DNA from 2 places in the Salirhabdus salicampi genome. Region 1 is predicted to be linked to the other one. Evidence: riboswitches for the same ligand, from Rfam matches in the RefSeq annotation. Region 1 holds a riboswitch; the other holds the start of a gene.

Region 1 (8,140 bases):
GTCGACTCATGAAGATCAACAAAATCAATCATTTCTCCACCAAATTCAACCGGTTCCATATTTTCCAACAATTTTTGTTTTCCGTATAGAACACCAACTCCACTAGGTCCACACATTTTATGAGCGGAAAAAGCAAAGAAGTCACAATTTAATTCTTGAACATCAATTTTCATGTGTGGTGTACTTTGGGCACCATCTACGAGAACAATCGCTCCGTGTTTATGGGCAACATCAATGACTTCTTTAATTGGGTTAATCGTACCAAGAACATTTGAAACATGAACCATTGCTACTATTTTTGTGTTTTCCGTAATTGTTGCCTTAACATCCTCCATCGAAATCGTACCGTCTTCCTGAAGGGGAATGTATTTTAACGTTGCACCAGTAGTCCTTGCAACTTGTTGCCATGGAATAATATTACTATGATGCTCCATCGGGGTTATGACAATTTCATCCCCCTCTTTTAAATTTGTTCTTCCATAACTATGAGCAACTTTATTTATAGCGGTCGTTGTTCCTCTTGTGAAAATAACCTCTTTTGTGCTTTTCGCATTAATAAAGTTTTTTACCTTTTCCCGTGCACCTTCGTATCCTTCAGTAGCTCTTGTTCCCAATGTATGAACCCCTCGGTGTACGTTAGAATTGTGCAGTCGATAGTACTCATTCACCTTTTCGATCACTTGAATTGGCTTTTGTGAGGTAGCTGCACTATCTAGGTATACTAATGGATGACCATTTACTTCTTGGTTCAATATAGGAAACTGTTCACGAATTTCGTTAACGTTCATTAATATACTTTCCTTTCAATCACTTCAGTTAATTGCTTTTTGACTGACTCAATTGGAAGCTCATTTACCACAGGCGCTAAGAAACCATGAATAATAAGACGTTCTGCTTCTTTTTGAGAAATACCACGGCTCATTAGATAAAATAACTGAATTGGGTCCACTCTTCCTACTGATGCAGCGTGACCTGCCGTTACATCATCTTCATCAATTAACAGGATTGGGTTTGCATCACCACGGGCCTTACTACTTAACATAAGAACTCTCGATTCCTGTTCTGCATTCGATTTCGATGCACCGTGTTCAATTTTTCCTACACCGTTATAAATGGAGCTGGCGCTGTCCTTCATAACACCATGTTGTAATATGTGTGCATCTGACCCTTTTCCGTAATGAGTAATATTCGTCATGAAGTCTTGCTTCTGATCACCGCGACCCACAGAAACGGACTTCGCATTTGCAACGGAGTTTTCTCCCATTAAGTTTGTCACATTTTCTGAAAGGGTATTCCCGTCGTTCATTTGACCTAATGCCCATTCAATTTGTGCGTCACGGTATGCAACACCACGACGGTTGACATATGTTGTTGTTCCCTTTGCAAAGTTATCTACTGAACCGTATGATACTTTTGCTTGGTCATTCACAATCACTTCACTTACGATGTTTGCCACTGCTTCTTTTTCTGTGTTTGTTGAAATATAATTTTCAACATACGTAACTTCACTACCTTCATCAGCAACAAGCAGCACATGGTTGAATAGACCTATTTCATCATCTTCTTGCCAGAAAACAACTTGAATAGGCTCTTCAATTACGACATTTTTCGGTACATATAAGAATACTCCACCATTTAACAATGCTGCATGAAGTGCTGTTAAACGATTTTCGTCAAATTTCACTGCATCACGCATAAAATAGTTATGAACTAAGTCACTATGCTCGTTTAACGCTGTACGTATATCTGTAAAAATAACGCCTTTCTCTTTCAATGATTGTGAAAGTGATGCATAGGCTACAGAATTGTTACGTTGAATTATGATGTTACTCGCATTCTCTTTATCAACAAACACCCGTACTTCGCTAGGTAATTCATCAAGGTTTTGAATGACATCACCTTGAACATCATGATTAAACCGTGTGAAATTCCAATTGTCAATTCGTGTCTTTTCCGGTTTCGGCATAGGAAGTTGATCTGCCAGTTCCAATGCCTGAAGACGAAATTCCTTCATCCATTCCGGTTCACCACGACCTTCGGAAAATTGATTGACATATTGTTTATCAAACGGTAATTTCGTTTCTACGGTCATGTTACCCCTCCTATAATTACGCTTCTTGCCCTACTGTTTCGTCTTCGATTCCTAGTTCTTGTTTAATCCAGTCATAACCTTCTGCTTCTAACCGTTCAGCTAGTTCAGGACCACCGGATTTTACGATACGACCTTGCATCATAACGTGTACTTTATCTGGAGTAATATAATCAAGCAAACGCTGGTAGTGTGTAATCATTAAACAGCCGAAGTCCTCGCTACGTAATTTGTTAATTCCTTTAGATACCACTTTTAACGCATCAATATCTAAACCTGAGTCAATCTCATCCAAAATAGCAATTGCCGGCTTAAGCAACATCAACTGAAGAATTTCATTACGTTTTTTCTCACCGCCAGAGAACCCTTCATTTAAATAACGTTGTGCCATGTTTTTATCAATTTCCAAATAATCCATTGCACTATCCATTTCTTTAATGAATTGCATTAAAGGAATTTCGTTACCTTCACCACGTAGTGCATTAATAGAGGAACGTAGGAAATCTGAGTTTGTGATTCCCGGGATTTCACTTGGGTATTGCATTGCTAAAAACAGACCTGCTTGAGCTCTTTCGTCCACTTCCATTTCCAGCACGTCTTTTCCATCAATTGTTACCGAACCTTGTGTAATCTCGTACTTCGGATGCCCCATAATTGCGGAAGCCAACGTTGATTTACCTGTACCGTTTGGCCCCATAACCGCATGGAATTCTCCACCAGTAACTGTTAAATTGACACCTTTCAATATTTCTTTACCTTCAATTTCAACGTGAAGATCTTTAATTTCTACTGTTGATCCTGCCATAAAGATACCTCCAATATTATAAAATTACTTAAATGTAAGTGAACCTATATTCTCACTCTATTCTCATTACAATCTTATAACATATAGAATCTAGATTCAACTTATAGACCACAGATAAATATACGTCACCGTAATCATGTAGAGACTAGTTTCTACAATTATATGTATTATTTATTTACATACATTTTTAAGATGTAATTTATACTCATTATAAAGAAAATTTCCTTATAAAGATACAGCCAGCTTAACATTTCTTTTAGTATGAAAAAAGGGAGACACTTGCCTACTTCTATACAAGTGTCTCCCCAAATTATTTATTTATATTATCGATGTAGTTGCTGGTCAACTTTCGCTATCATTTGTTGCATCTCCCGATGTTCCTTCTGTCTCTTCTTCTCAACTTCAATCCGCTTTGTCAGCTTTCGGCTATACTCCTCATATCCCATTCCGTGTGATTGTTGCATAGCCTTTTCCATTTCAGACGTGTAATTTAAATCAAGATGGTCAGAAATAACAAAATCATTCCTTTCTTATAATTTACGTCTTAAATTTTAGCATACCCAAAATCCGAAATACAAAGCGCAATATATCCCTTATATATACGTGAAAGGGGATGTAACTCTATATGTCATAGTTACATCCCCTTCCTTTATAATTGAAGTTATATCCTTCTAATAGCTATAATTTTCTCATTACTCGTTTACTGGTACAACCGCACCTTCATATTTTTCATTGATGAAGTTTTGGATATCTTCAGAACGTAATGCTTCAACGAGTGCCTTCAATGCTTCGTTATTTTCATCTTCACTGCGAGCAGCAATTACGTTAACATATGGAGATTCAGATCCTTCTAAAATAAGTGCATCTTCTGCCGGGATTAAGTCTGCTTCGATTGCATAGTTTGTGTTAATTGCTACTAATGTATCTTCTTCACGCTCATAATATTGAGGTAAGAAACCAGCGTCATAACTTGCATCAAAGTCAAGATTTTTAGGATTTTCAACAATATCTTCCTCAGTAGCATTTACTTTATCGATACCATCTTTAAGTTTAATCAAACCAGCCACTTCCAGAAGAGATAAGATACGACCATGATCTGCTACAGAATTACTCATCAATACAGCAGTTCCATCAGGAATCGCGTCAACACTAGTGTGGTTTACAGAGTAAATACCGATCGGCTCAATATGAATACCGCCAAGATTTACGAAATCATAACCGAAATCTGATTTTTGTTGCTCAAGGTAAGGAATATGCTGGAAGTAGTTCGCATCCAACGTTCCGTTATCTAGGTCTTGGTTAGGTAAAACATAGTCCTGATACGTTTCAATCTTTAATTCAATACCTTGTTCAGCTAAAAGAGGCTTTACTTCCTCTAATACTTCAGCATGGGGAACAGCTGTCGCACCTACTGTGATAGTTGTTGTTTCTTCTTCGTTTCCATTACCGTTTCCTTCGTTGCCATTCCCTGCATTATCTTCTGATGACCCACAAGCAGTTAAAGCAAGTACAAATAGTGCTGTTAATAATACTGTTAATAGTTTTTTCATTGATTTTCTCTCCTTTAGCGTTTATCTATTTTTCTTGACGTAATATCCCCAATAAATTGGAAGATAAATACGATAACAACAATAAAGACAGTACAAACAAATACAACATCAAAATCCCATCTTTGGAAGCCTTTACGGTATGCTAAGTCTCCTAGACCACCAGCTCCTATTACACCAGCCATAGCTGTGTAACTAATCAAAGCTATCGCTGTTACCGTAAGACCAGAAATTAAGGCTGGCATCGATTCAGGTAACAATACCTTAAAAATAATCGTGCGGTATTTTGCTCCCATCGCCTTTGCCGCTTCAATAACCCCTTTGTCCACCTCCTTTAATGCTATTTCTACCATGCGGGCATAAAAGGGGGATGCCCCGATGATTAAAGCTGGCAAAGCAGCCTTAGGTCCTCTTATCGTTCCCATTAAGAAATCTGTAAATGGGAAAAGAAGCAGTATTAATATAATGAACGGTATCGCGCGAAAAACATTAACTAATGTTGCAGTAATAAAATTGATAATTTGGTTTTCCCAAATCCCTCCACGCGCCGTCAAAAACAATAATAATCCTAGTAAAACACCTAAAATTAATGTTCCAATGACAGATAAAACGGTCATATATAGTGTTTCATAAGTAGCTGTCCATAAATCGTCCATATTTACATTAGGAAATAAATCATTCAACATCGGATATCACCTCAATTTCTACTGATGTACTTGTGATCGTATCCAAGGCTGCTTCGATATCCTTTTCATGTCCGTCTATATGAATAACCAATGACCCGTAAACCCCTTCTTGTGTCTGACTAATGTTGCCTTGCAAAATATTAATATCGACCTCAAATTGTTTAGCTAATTGGCTAATGAGGGAACGATTGGTATCTTCGCCGATAAAATGCAACTTCAAGACTTTCCCTGATGTATAACCTTTAATAATTGTGTCTAGTGTGTCGTCGTTCGGCTCTTGTGTCATAACTTGTTGTACAAACCGTTTCGTAGTATTCTCTTTTGGATGCATAAACACATCTAAAACTTTACCTTGTTCGATAACTTGACCATTTTCCATAACAGCTACACGATGACAGATTTTTTGGATGACATGCATCTCGTGGGTAATTAAAATAATCGTCAACCCTAATTTTTTATTAATATCAACGAGTAAATCTAGTATGTCATCTGTTGTTTGTGGATCTAATGCGGACGTAGCCTCATCACACAACAACACTTTTGGATCATTCGCCAGTGCACGCGCAATTCCGACACGCTGTTTTTGCCCACCACTTAGTTGAGAAGGATACGACTTTTCTTTTCCTGAAAGTCCAACCAGTTGAATTAACTCCCGAGCCTTTTCTTCTCGATTTGGTGTACCTGCTATCTCAAGTGGTAACATAATGTTCTCTAAAACGTTTCTAGACCAAAGGAGATTAAAGTGTTGGAAAATCATGCCGATTTTTTGGCGTTCTTTCCGTAATTTTCGTGGGCTCAAAGTGGTTATGCTTTGATTATCAACGATAATTTCGCCACTTGTCGGCTCTTCTAGTCTATTGAGTAACCGGACAAACGTACTTTTTCCAGCACCACTAAATCCAATTACACCAAAAATTTCACCTTTATTAATATTTAAGTTGATATTATCAACAGCTAAAACTTCAGATTCATTACTTTGATATGTTTTTGAAACATTTTTTATAGAAATCATTTTGGTACCTCCTCATAAAAAAACACCTTTCTGTTCGCAGGAGAACAGAAAGGCGTATGTATACGCTCGCTGTTCTCTCATCTGCCAAAGTCAATGACTTTGCAGGAATTGGCACCTTTCAAACAAAACGTTTGTTTGATGGTTGCCGGGCTTCACAGGGCCAGTCCCTCCACCTCTCTTGATAAGAGAATATATATGAAATTTATATGATTCTATTTGATTCACAAAAGAGATTTTAGCACCCTTTGTTAGTAGTTGTCAACAAAAATAACATCTCTTTACCACAAGAAAGAACTTTGTAATTTATTTAATCTCCGCCAACATTGTGAAATTAAGTGGGGTTGTCGTACCACTTTTCCTTATTTCTCAAGGTTAGTCTCTTCACCTCTCATGATGAGATAAATATGAGATTATCAGTATACTATATCTCAAATACAACCGATGTCAACAACAATTATGTGACGAAAAATAGGGAGTTCCCTCGATTTCCGGGGAAATAATTCAAAATTACGCAGAAAAAAGGGAGTCCTCCCGTAGAACTGGTTCGCGATTTGCGCACGGGCTCAAACAAAGTGGACATACTGATATTATGGTATTAAGCGGAAAAGTGAAATCAATCTTATTACTTTATTAACTAAGCATTTAAAATATTTCACTTAATTGTGCAAAAAAGGATAGTTAGCCATTATTTTGGGCTAACTATCCTAATGAATATCTATTTTATTTTAGCTAAAGGTCATAGATTTTGATGCTAATAGGATCTAGTAACCGTTAAATCAAACGCCCCATTCGCACCAGACCATAAACCGACATAAATGTATTTTGTTCCTCCCGGTACAACTCCTGACTCATTTCCGGATGCAGTTGCTACGCCACCGATAACTTCGAAATCTTTATTGTAAAAGAATACATCAAAATCATTGGAACTATCATTTGCTTTTAACGTAAAGTTATGCAACCCATCACCGTATTGTTGCGGAAGGGTTACTACATACCCATCTGCACCTTGTGAAGCTGGATTAGGATTCTGTGTTGTAACAAATTCATTCTCTGTAACAGCTAACGTAGCAGGAACGCCCCCTAATGACCCAATTCCTGTTCCTGGATTTCCAATCTCAACTGTTCCGTTCGCAGTAAATGGCTCAGATGGTGGAATATCAATAGGTTCGACTGCTGCTCCATTTTTCGTAAAGGCTTGTAATTCTGCCACTTGTACAAAACCTTTACTATTGTCTTGCGTACTGTTAGCTACTAACCTTATAAACTTCGCCTTTGTTGGTTTTTTAAGATCAAACGTTTTATAGTGTAAGTCAGGTGCAGCTGGACGTGGCTTTTGATACGTAAAGCGGTCTTCAACGACCGTTGTCCAATTCGATCCATCTTCCGATATTTGTATTTTGAAATCTTTCAAAGTAGCAAAGCGTGAGTTCGCTACATCCTTAAAGGCACTTACTTGAACACGAGAAACTTTGACTGCCTCATCCCCAGCCAAGTCGACACTAAACGTTGTACGATTGAAGCCATTTTCTTTTTCTTCTGTTGCATAAACGCTCGCTTCAGTATCATCAATTGCCAGTTTGGCAGGGTTGCTATCGGATGGGTCATCTGCCTGTAGAATGGTTGCTCCATTAAAAGAAGAAGCGACGTTTGGTGCTAATGAGATTTTAAGAGAGTTTGCTTTACCAGCTTTAATCTTAACCTTTTCAGTAAGAGTAGTAGAACCATAGCCTTTCGCCTGTATTGTTACGTCGTACTCCCCTTCGACCATTGGAAGTGCAAATCCACCTGTTTCACTTGTAACTGCCGCAGCAGAAGTTCTTGCCTCATATTGGCCAATAATTACCCTTGCATTATCTACTGGCTCTCCTGTCGTGGCATTCACAATTTCTCCACGAAGGAAGCCATTATAATCACCCTCATATGCAAAGGATGGAACTGGGTCTGTGTCGTCTCCTGTATTAGAGTATGCACCATCACCTAAACCACGTTGTGCAAATGCTT
Region 2 (8,140 bases), on a different contig from region 1:
GACGGTGTTGAGCCCCCAGTATAACCAACCCGAGTTTGAACGACACCTTTTAAATGCCCGAACCGAGCATCTACTCCCCAAAATCATCCCATTCCCAATGTTGCAGTTTCAACATCACCTTTTAAATTGTAGTTTTTCATTTTATCCCCCTTAATCTAATCTGATGTTTCACTTGGGATACCCTTTAATGTAATCTGATCAATTAAAGCAAACCTATAAAGTGAAGGCAGTATAAAACTGTAATTAATATCATACCGACTACTAAGGCGAAGAGCATGTTTTGTTTAATTAATATACGAGCAGGTTGATTTAACAGTCGAGACGTAAGGAGAATCTGTCCTGAAAAAGGCGAAGTTTGGGTTGCTACTGTCCACGAAACTAAGAGACAGAGTGCCATGTAGATTGAACTCACCCCTAAACTTTCTGGTGCTATCCCACTTCCAATACCGACGATAATGATAACCGGGTGTATACCGATTTGGGCCAATCCCATCATCATGATAACAATGAGTAGACTTATAAGATATATAGATCCAAAGGATATTGTTAAAAGAAAATCCGCAATTGTGTTTCCAATATTCGTTTGCGCTAGGGCAAGCCCAAAGAATCCAGCACTAATAAATACGGCTAGTTCATTTTTCACCTTTATAAAAGATGTTTGTACTTGTTCGGAAACTTCTTTTAGATAAGAAGATGTTGTATGCGTAACGAGTGCCCACAAAATCGGAAAGATGAGTGCAAGAATACAAACAATCGTGAGCATGTTGACTGGGAGAAGTACGTCTAGTATAAAGGATAACCCTACTAATGTAACACTAAACAATATGAATGGAAGCATGGAAAGTCGTTCAGTATAATCTTGGTCCGTTTCAGTGATGTCGGGGTCATTGTCAAACTGAACCCTTTTAAAGAACAACCAAGTCATCATAATATAAACAGTTGCCATGATAAAACCGTATCCTCCAATTTGAAACCATGACAATTGAAAGACAATTAATACAAGACCAACATTTACAAAGTAAGGAGACCATAGCATACTTACTCCAAACCCCCGCATAATGTTTAACGTTAATTTCTTACTCTGGTAGTTTGATAAACTTTCTTCTGCTATCCGTTTCACAATGGCAATTGACCCGTAGTTTAATAAAACACTTATGAACGCCGTTAAAATAAAACTGAAACGATATGGGTGTTGCTCTCCTAGTTTTGCTTGTACGACAGACTTCAGTGCGTCCAAATAACCAGCTGTCTTCATAAAGATGCCAATTAAAGGGATTAACAAAAAGAGAGCAAGTATCTTAATGTTTTCTCCAAACCCAAGAATAGCCTGCTGGATTGTCATGTTTTCAACATAGATACAAATCGTTCCTATGAGTAATAATACAAAAACGATTATTTTGTTAATAGTTGAGATATAGAAAAAAGCTACCCCAAGCAATAAAGCACTTAATACACTGTACGTGTATGCAATTGTTTCATTAGGGGATAGTGTTTCAAATAAATACATCGTTGTTGTTATATAACATAGTAAACCGAATAAACGGCTTATAGGATGTAATTCAGTGCTAGTCATATTTTAACCTCTACCTTTTGATATATTTCTATTGAAACATATTCTATCATACTGAATAAAGAAAATATTGATATATACAATGAAAGTTAGATGAAAAGAAGGAATTTCGAGTCTTTTATGTAAATATAACTTATAATGTAAGCGCTTTATTTAAAGCGTTGGGAGTATGACTTTAAAAGGAGGTATTAGATGCTTAAACGTTTCACGAATTTATCAAATGCAGTCATGCAACGCTATTTACCTGATCCTTATTTATTTGTTGTGATCTTAACCATTGTTGTATTTCTGATGGGAATAGTGGTTGTAGGAAGCACTCCAGTAGAGATGGTGGAATATTGGGGGGATGGCTTTTGGGATTTATTAACCTTTTCCATGCAAATGGTTCTCGTATTAGTAACAGGATATGTTTTAGCGAGTAGTCCCGTATTTAAAAAAGGATTAGCCTTTATAGCAAGTTTTGTAAAGACACCTGGTCAGGCCATTATCGTGGTTACCCTCGTCTCTCTTTTAGCCAGTTGGATCAATTGGGGGTTTGGACTTGTTATAGGAGCCCTTTTTGCAAAAGAGTTAGCAAAAGTAGTTGATAAGGTAGATTATCGTCTATTAATTGCCAGTGCTTATAGTGGTTTCTTAGTTTGGCACGGCGGTTTAGCAGGGTCAGTGCCGTTAACCATTGCAACGGAAGGTCACTTTACAAGTGAAATGATTGGGATTATTTCAACAAATGAAACGATTTTTTCAACATTTAACCTCTTCATCGTATTGTCACTCTTCATCGTTATTCCAATCGTAAATCGCTTCATGATGAATTCAGAAACTGCAGTATATGTAGATAAGTCATTATTTGATGATAGTCCAACAGCAGCAACTGTTGAAAAGGTGGAGAATCGTACCCCAGCTGAACGGGTAGAAAATAGTTGGTTACTGTCCATGATTATCGGATTATTAGGTTTATGGTTTATCATTAAATATTTCTTCGCAAATGGCTTTAGCTTAAATTTAAATATTGTAAACTTTATTTTCTTGTTTTTAGGTATATTGTTACACGGGACACCGCGGAAATATATTGATAGTGTTACTGACGCTGTTAAAGGTGCTAGCGGTATTATCATTCAGTTCCCATTTTACGCGGGTATTATGGGGATGATGGTCTCCTCTGGTCTGGCATCGAAAATTTCAGAATGGTTTGTTACATTTTCAAATGAATTTACCTTCCCATTCTTTGCTTTTATTAGTGCTGGTATTGTTAACTTTTTTGTTCCGTCAGGTGGAGGACAATGGGCGGTTCAAGCACCTATTATGTTAGAAGCGGCAAAGGATCTAGGTGTCGATTATGCGAAGACAGCTATGGCAGTAGCGTGGGGAGATGCTTGGACAAATATGATTCAGCCATTTTGGGCTTTGCCAGCACTAGCTATTGCAGGCTTAAAGGCGAAAGATATTATGGGATTTTGTTTCATTGTCATGGTCATAAGTGGAGTATTTATCACTATTGGGCTATTGTTTATGTAATCATAGAAAAAGCTGCTTCGTATTACACTAAACCGTTCTGTTTTGGAGTACAAAATTACAAATAGTCGGTTAAAACGCAATATATTTAGAAACAGAAATAGCAATGAAAATCACATTATAATTGGCACTAAAAACGCTCAGATTTTTTAATCTCTGAGCGTTTCTTTTTATTGTCTTCTTCAACTAAAGCCCCCAATAGCGAAATAAACTGACTTCAATTTCTATAAAAACTACTGAAGATTTTCTGCTTTCTGTTTAAGATAAAAAATATATTTAACCAATCCAGCTGCGATTAGAGAAAAGATAATATTTGCAATGATTGATAAAATAGCAATGTCCTTAACCTCTATAATCACCGAATATAAATAGCCTATAAAGCCGCTCATTAGCACGAAAAGAATAATGTTCAAACGAGGAAATAAAAAACTAATCAATCCACTTAAAAGCAACACCAACATAATCATCACAAGAAAATGCCAATATAAAAGAAAATAAAATGCCAATTTAACTCCTCCAAGCAACCTATTTTAAATATATATTAGCACAAAGAAAATTCAGTGACTTTCTTCAACATAACTGTCCCTTTACTTGAACAAGAAAAGCCATTCTCCTTCTTGAAGAATAGCCCCCGTTTATGGAATATTATCACCTGCTACCTTACCTATTTTTCACTTCTTTCAAAACGAATGTCTCACGCTTCAACCAACTATTTTTCTCAAATTCTTTTATAAGATTTTCATTTTGCTTAATTGCATCATCCAAGGATACCCATTTTGGAGTAAACCCCAGTATGGACTCGTAATCATCTAATTGTTGAGTGAGTTTTTCTTCGTTTGTTAATTCACAAAAGTAATAGTGCGAAGTCATCTGGAATAATACATTATTGTCATATTCGTCAACTTTCCGTTCAATTACTATGCCAACCTTGTCTTTGACAATACAGTTAATGTAACCAGTTTCTTCTCTCACTTCTCGTATCAATCCATTATAGTGGCTTTCATTATCTTCAACTCCGCCTCCAGGAAATTTATAGTCCCCTCTATTTGATTGAACTAGTAGAATATTATTGTTAGTAATTAAAATAGCTCTGACTGCTTCCCTCTGAATGGTGCCCATGAAATTTTTAATTTTTGGCTCTTCTAGAATTTTATTAAAATTCAAATTTTCACCTCTTAATCTTATTCCATTAACCTGCCTCTTTAGTGCAATAACTTTTTCTCATTCATCATTAGATTTATTGCTTTATATACGTTTAGTACAATATTCTCCAAAGCATTTGCGCTCGTCTCTTGAGGTTAGTTTAATCGCTATTTAATTGGTTTCATTAACCCGAAAAAACCAGGTTTTGATTTGTAGCCTAACTTTTTATTAACAGATAACATAGGTAAGTTTTTCGAATTATTATGAGTTCTAATATACTTCACATTGTGATGTAAAGCATATTCAATTGCTTTTACTTTAATAGCTAAAGCAAGTCCTTTACCACGGTATTCCTTTTTAACTCCAGTCATAGAGTTATAGCAGAGGTCATCATTTTCTTTCAGTATCATAGATAAAGCTACCCATTGCTCTCCATCAGCAGCTAAAATAAACCCTTTTTTATCGAAATCTTTTGCAAGGCTAATCATTCTTTCATTATCTGGACGTGGTTTCTCTTGCATACCAGGCACATCAGTAACGAGTTCCCACCAAAAATCCCAAAAACGATTATTGGAGTCCGCATTCTGGGGATATTCAGCGAGGTTAGTAAAACGAATTCCTGAAGATTCTAACTCTTTACAAACAGAATCATATTGACTCATATCAAATGACGATAGATTCAATTGGGATTCAAATGTGTGATTAGTTATCTCAAAGCCTTTCTTTTTAGCCCATTCAATATCCATTTCTTTTATATCTTGTATATTAGTTTGAAGAGCCTTTGCATTATTTTTATGGGCCCGGTTTTCAATTTCATCTAGAATCCAACTACCAATACCTTTATTACGCCATTCTTTATCGACTTTTACTGTAACCTCAACATATCCTGGCTTTAGTATTGGATCCCACGTTCCAGAGACATACCTTCCAAACCCAACTAATTCTCCATTTGGAGTTATAACTCCTAGATTATACAAAAGTGTTTCATTAGAACATTTTTCTTCATACCTTTTTATGGTTTCTAAATCAGGCAATTCTGATTTTTGCTCTCTTACAATTTCTGCGTAATTGTTTGAAGTTAATAGTAAAATTTTTAAGTCCATTTTCCAATCAACTCCTTTCGTTTCTATATTCGTTTTTTCTCCTAGCTATGATTGCTTCTTAAAGTAAACTGCTTCGTTCGTATTACACGAAGCAGCTTTTTTGTAATTCCAACTAAACCAATCGAAATTGATTGACAACAAAAACAATTTCGATTATTATCACTATAATACTTTAACAATTTATAAATCAATTTCTTATCAAGAGAGGCAGAGGGACATGGCCCTATGAAGCCTCGGCAGCGGGTTCGTCCGTCGAATACTGTGCCAATTCCAGCAAGCGTTCGCTTGGGAGATAAGAAGAGTCTAAGCTATACATATGCTCTCTTCTTATAGGAAGAGAGCTTTTTATTTATTATCATAATACATTTACTAGGAGTGAACATCTTATGAAGTATGGATTTTGGTTGCCTATTTTCGGTGGTTGGTTACGTAACGTTGATGATGAGGGAATGCCACCAACTTTTGAATATGCAAAGGATGTTATACAATCCGCTGAAAAGTGGGGTTATGATACTACTTTAATTGCGGAATTATATTTAAATGATATTAAAGGTCCAGAACAGGATTCACTGGAAGCGTGGTCTACTGCTGCTGGCCTCGCTGCGGTAACAGAAAAAATTGAAATTATGACTGCGGTCCGTCCGGGATTCCATAATCCAGCCGTAACAGCCAAGATGGCTGCAAACATTGATCATATTAGTAAAGGAAGATTTACCTTAAATGTTGTATCAGCTTGGTGGGCAGAAGAGGCTAAGCAGTACGATGGAGTATTTACAGAGCATGATGAGCGATATGACCGAACAACGGAGTTTATCGAAGTGTTAAAAGGAATGTGGTCGGAAGATACATTCTCATATAAAGGAAAGTTTTACAATATAGAAAATGCTAAACTTTCTCCAAAGCCGGTTCAAAATCCAAACCCAATTCTTTATGCCGGTGGGGAAAGTGATAAGGGTAAGCAAGTGATTTCTTCTCATTGTGATGCATATGTTATGCACGGTGGCACAATAGATGAAGTTCAAAGTAAAATAGAAGATATGAGAGTAAAGAGACAGGAAGCAGGGCAACATCCGTTCCATAGTTTTGGTATGGCTGCGTATGTTATCTGCCGCGATACTGAGGAAGAGGCACAGGAAGAGTTAGCACGAATAACCGACGTAAAAGATGCTAGCGGTTATGCAGGATTTAAAGATTTTACAACAAAATCACAACTTGAACAGAAGCTTCAATTACAAGATTATTCTGTTTCAAATAGAGGCTTGCGCCCTAAGTTAGTAGGAACACCTGAGCAAATTGCAAAGCGAATTGTAGAATATGAGAAAGCAGGAGTGGACTTGTTATTGCTTCAGTTCTCTCCGCAACTGGAAGAAATGGAACGTTTTTCAAAACAAGTTATGCCATTAGTAGAACAATTAAAAGCAAAAAACGAAGAGGTGATCTAAGTGAGTAAAATTTATGTAATTCATGAAAACGAAGAGTGGACAGAACATTTGACGAATAGATTAAGAGAATTAAACCTTCCTTATGAAGAGTGGTTATTAAGTAGCGGTACAGTTGATTTAACTGCTGAACCTCCTGAAGGTGTGTTCTACAGTCGAATGAGTGCGTCATCTCATACCCGTGGTAACCGTTTTGCACCTGAATTAACGAGTTCTGTTCTAGCCTGGTTGGAAACGCACGGTAGAAAAGTAATAAACGGAAGTCGTGCGTTGCAACTAGAAGTAAGCAAAGTCCTTCAATATATTGAACTTGAAAAATATGGTGTAAAAACGCCGAAAACCGTTGCTGCGGTTGGAAAAGAGGAGATTGTAAAAGCAGCGGAATCATTTGAAGGTTCGTTTATAACGAAGCATAATAGGGCAGGTAAAGGATTGGGTGTACAATTATTTCATTCAGTCGCTGCATTGAAAGAATATATTAACGGACCAAGTTTTGAAGAACCTGTAGATGGAATTACATTGATTCAGGAATATATTGAATCCCCTGAATCATATATCACTCGCTGTGAATTTGTCGGAGGAAAATTTGTTTATGCGGTAAGAGTAGATACGTCAGAAGGTTTCGAACTATGTCCAGCTGACGCATGTACGATTGATGACTTGTTTTGTCCAGTTGGGGAAGAGCCGGAAGAGCAAGAAGTTTCAAAGCCGAAATTCCAAATAGTTGAAGACTTCAACAGTCCAATTATTGAAAAGTATGAAAAAGTGTTAGCTGCAAATGGCATTCAAGTGGCGGGCATTGAGTTTATTCAAGATAAGAATGGTCAAATTTTCACATACGACATCAATACAAATACAAACTATAATAGTGATGCAGAGGCAAAAGCAGGTAAATTTGGAATGCTCGAATTAGCGAAATATTTAGGTGAAGAATTAAAAAATGTTTAATACTATATGACATCCTACCATCAGAGGTAGGATGTTTTTTTATTAAGCATTAATGATAAGATAACAAATAGGTGAAGGTAAGGAGGATAATGTCTCATATGGATGAATTTGCAAAACTAGACGGAATAGGTATAGCCAACTTGATCAAACAGGGTGAACTATCAACTTACGATGTAGTGCAATATTACATTGCACAAATACATCAATTGAATCCCCTTCTTAATGCCGTGGTTCATACAATGTTTGAAGAAGCTCAGCAGGTGGCCAAGCATGTTGACTATAAAACAAGTCCGCTTGCCGGGGTCCCAACCTTTATTAAGGATTTAAATCCGGTGAAAGGGCATCCAACTACATTTGGATCACATATGTTAAAAGATTATATAGCCAAAGAGAGTGATGAAATAGTTAAGCGATTTCAAAACGCG

Evidence for each region. A riboswitch is a leader RNA that binds a small molecule or an ion and turns the genes downstream of it on or off. The one in region 1 is predicted to bind S-adenosylmethionine.
Region 2: it holds a riboswitch for S-adenosylmethionine, as region 1 does, so the genes downstream of both, NLW78_RS02500 (LLM class flavin-dependent oxidoreductase) here and NLW78_RS12890 (methionine ABC transporter ATP-binding protein) in region 1, are expected to answer to the same signal.

What each region holds. Positions count from the first base shown of each region.
Region 1 covers NZ_JANBWE010000004.1:194,455-202,594, reverse strand. Annotated here, with positions in the region: gene NLW78_RS12920 (cysteine desulfurase) at 1-788, opposite strand, end outside; gene sufD (Fe-S cluster assembly protein SufD) at 788-2,092, opposite strand; gene sufC (Fe-S cluster assembly ATPase SufC) at 2,109-2,894, opposite strand; gene NLW78_RS12905 (YuzK family famiily protein) at 3,218-3,358, opposite strand; gene NLW78_RS12900 (MetQ/NlpA family ABC transporter substrate-binding protein) at 3,587-4,444, opposite strand; gene NLW78_RS12895 (methionine ABC transporter permease) at 4,459-5,127, opposite strand; gene NLW78_RS12890 (methionine ABC transporter ATP-binding protein) at 5,117-6,139, opposite strand; SAM riboswitch class I at 6,214-6,327, opposite strand; gene NLW78_RS12885 (M36 family metallopeptidase) at 6,891-8,140, opposite strand, start outside.
Region 2 covers NZ_JANBWE010000001.1:470,014-478,153, forward strand. Annotated here, with positions in the region: partial or broken gene NLW78_RS02475 (peptide-methionine (S)-S-oxide reductase) at 1-71, opposite strand, end outside; gene NLW78_RS02480 (hypothetical protein) at 203-1,573, opposite strand; gene NLW78_RS02485 (short-chain fatty acid transporter) at 1,763-3,085, shown strand; gene NLW78_RS02490 (NUDIX hydrolase) at 3,743-4,246, opposite strand; gene NLW78_RS02495 (GNAT family N-acetyltransferase) at 4,393-5,328, opposite strand; SAM riboswitch class I at 5,521-5,627, shown strand; gene NLW78_RS02500 (LLM class flavin-dependent oxidoreductase) at 5,715-6,770, shown strand; gene NLW78_RS02505 (ATP-grasp domain-containing protein) at 6,771-7,715, shown strand; gene NLW78_RS02510 (amidase) at 7,814-8,140, shown strand, end outside.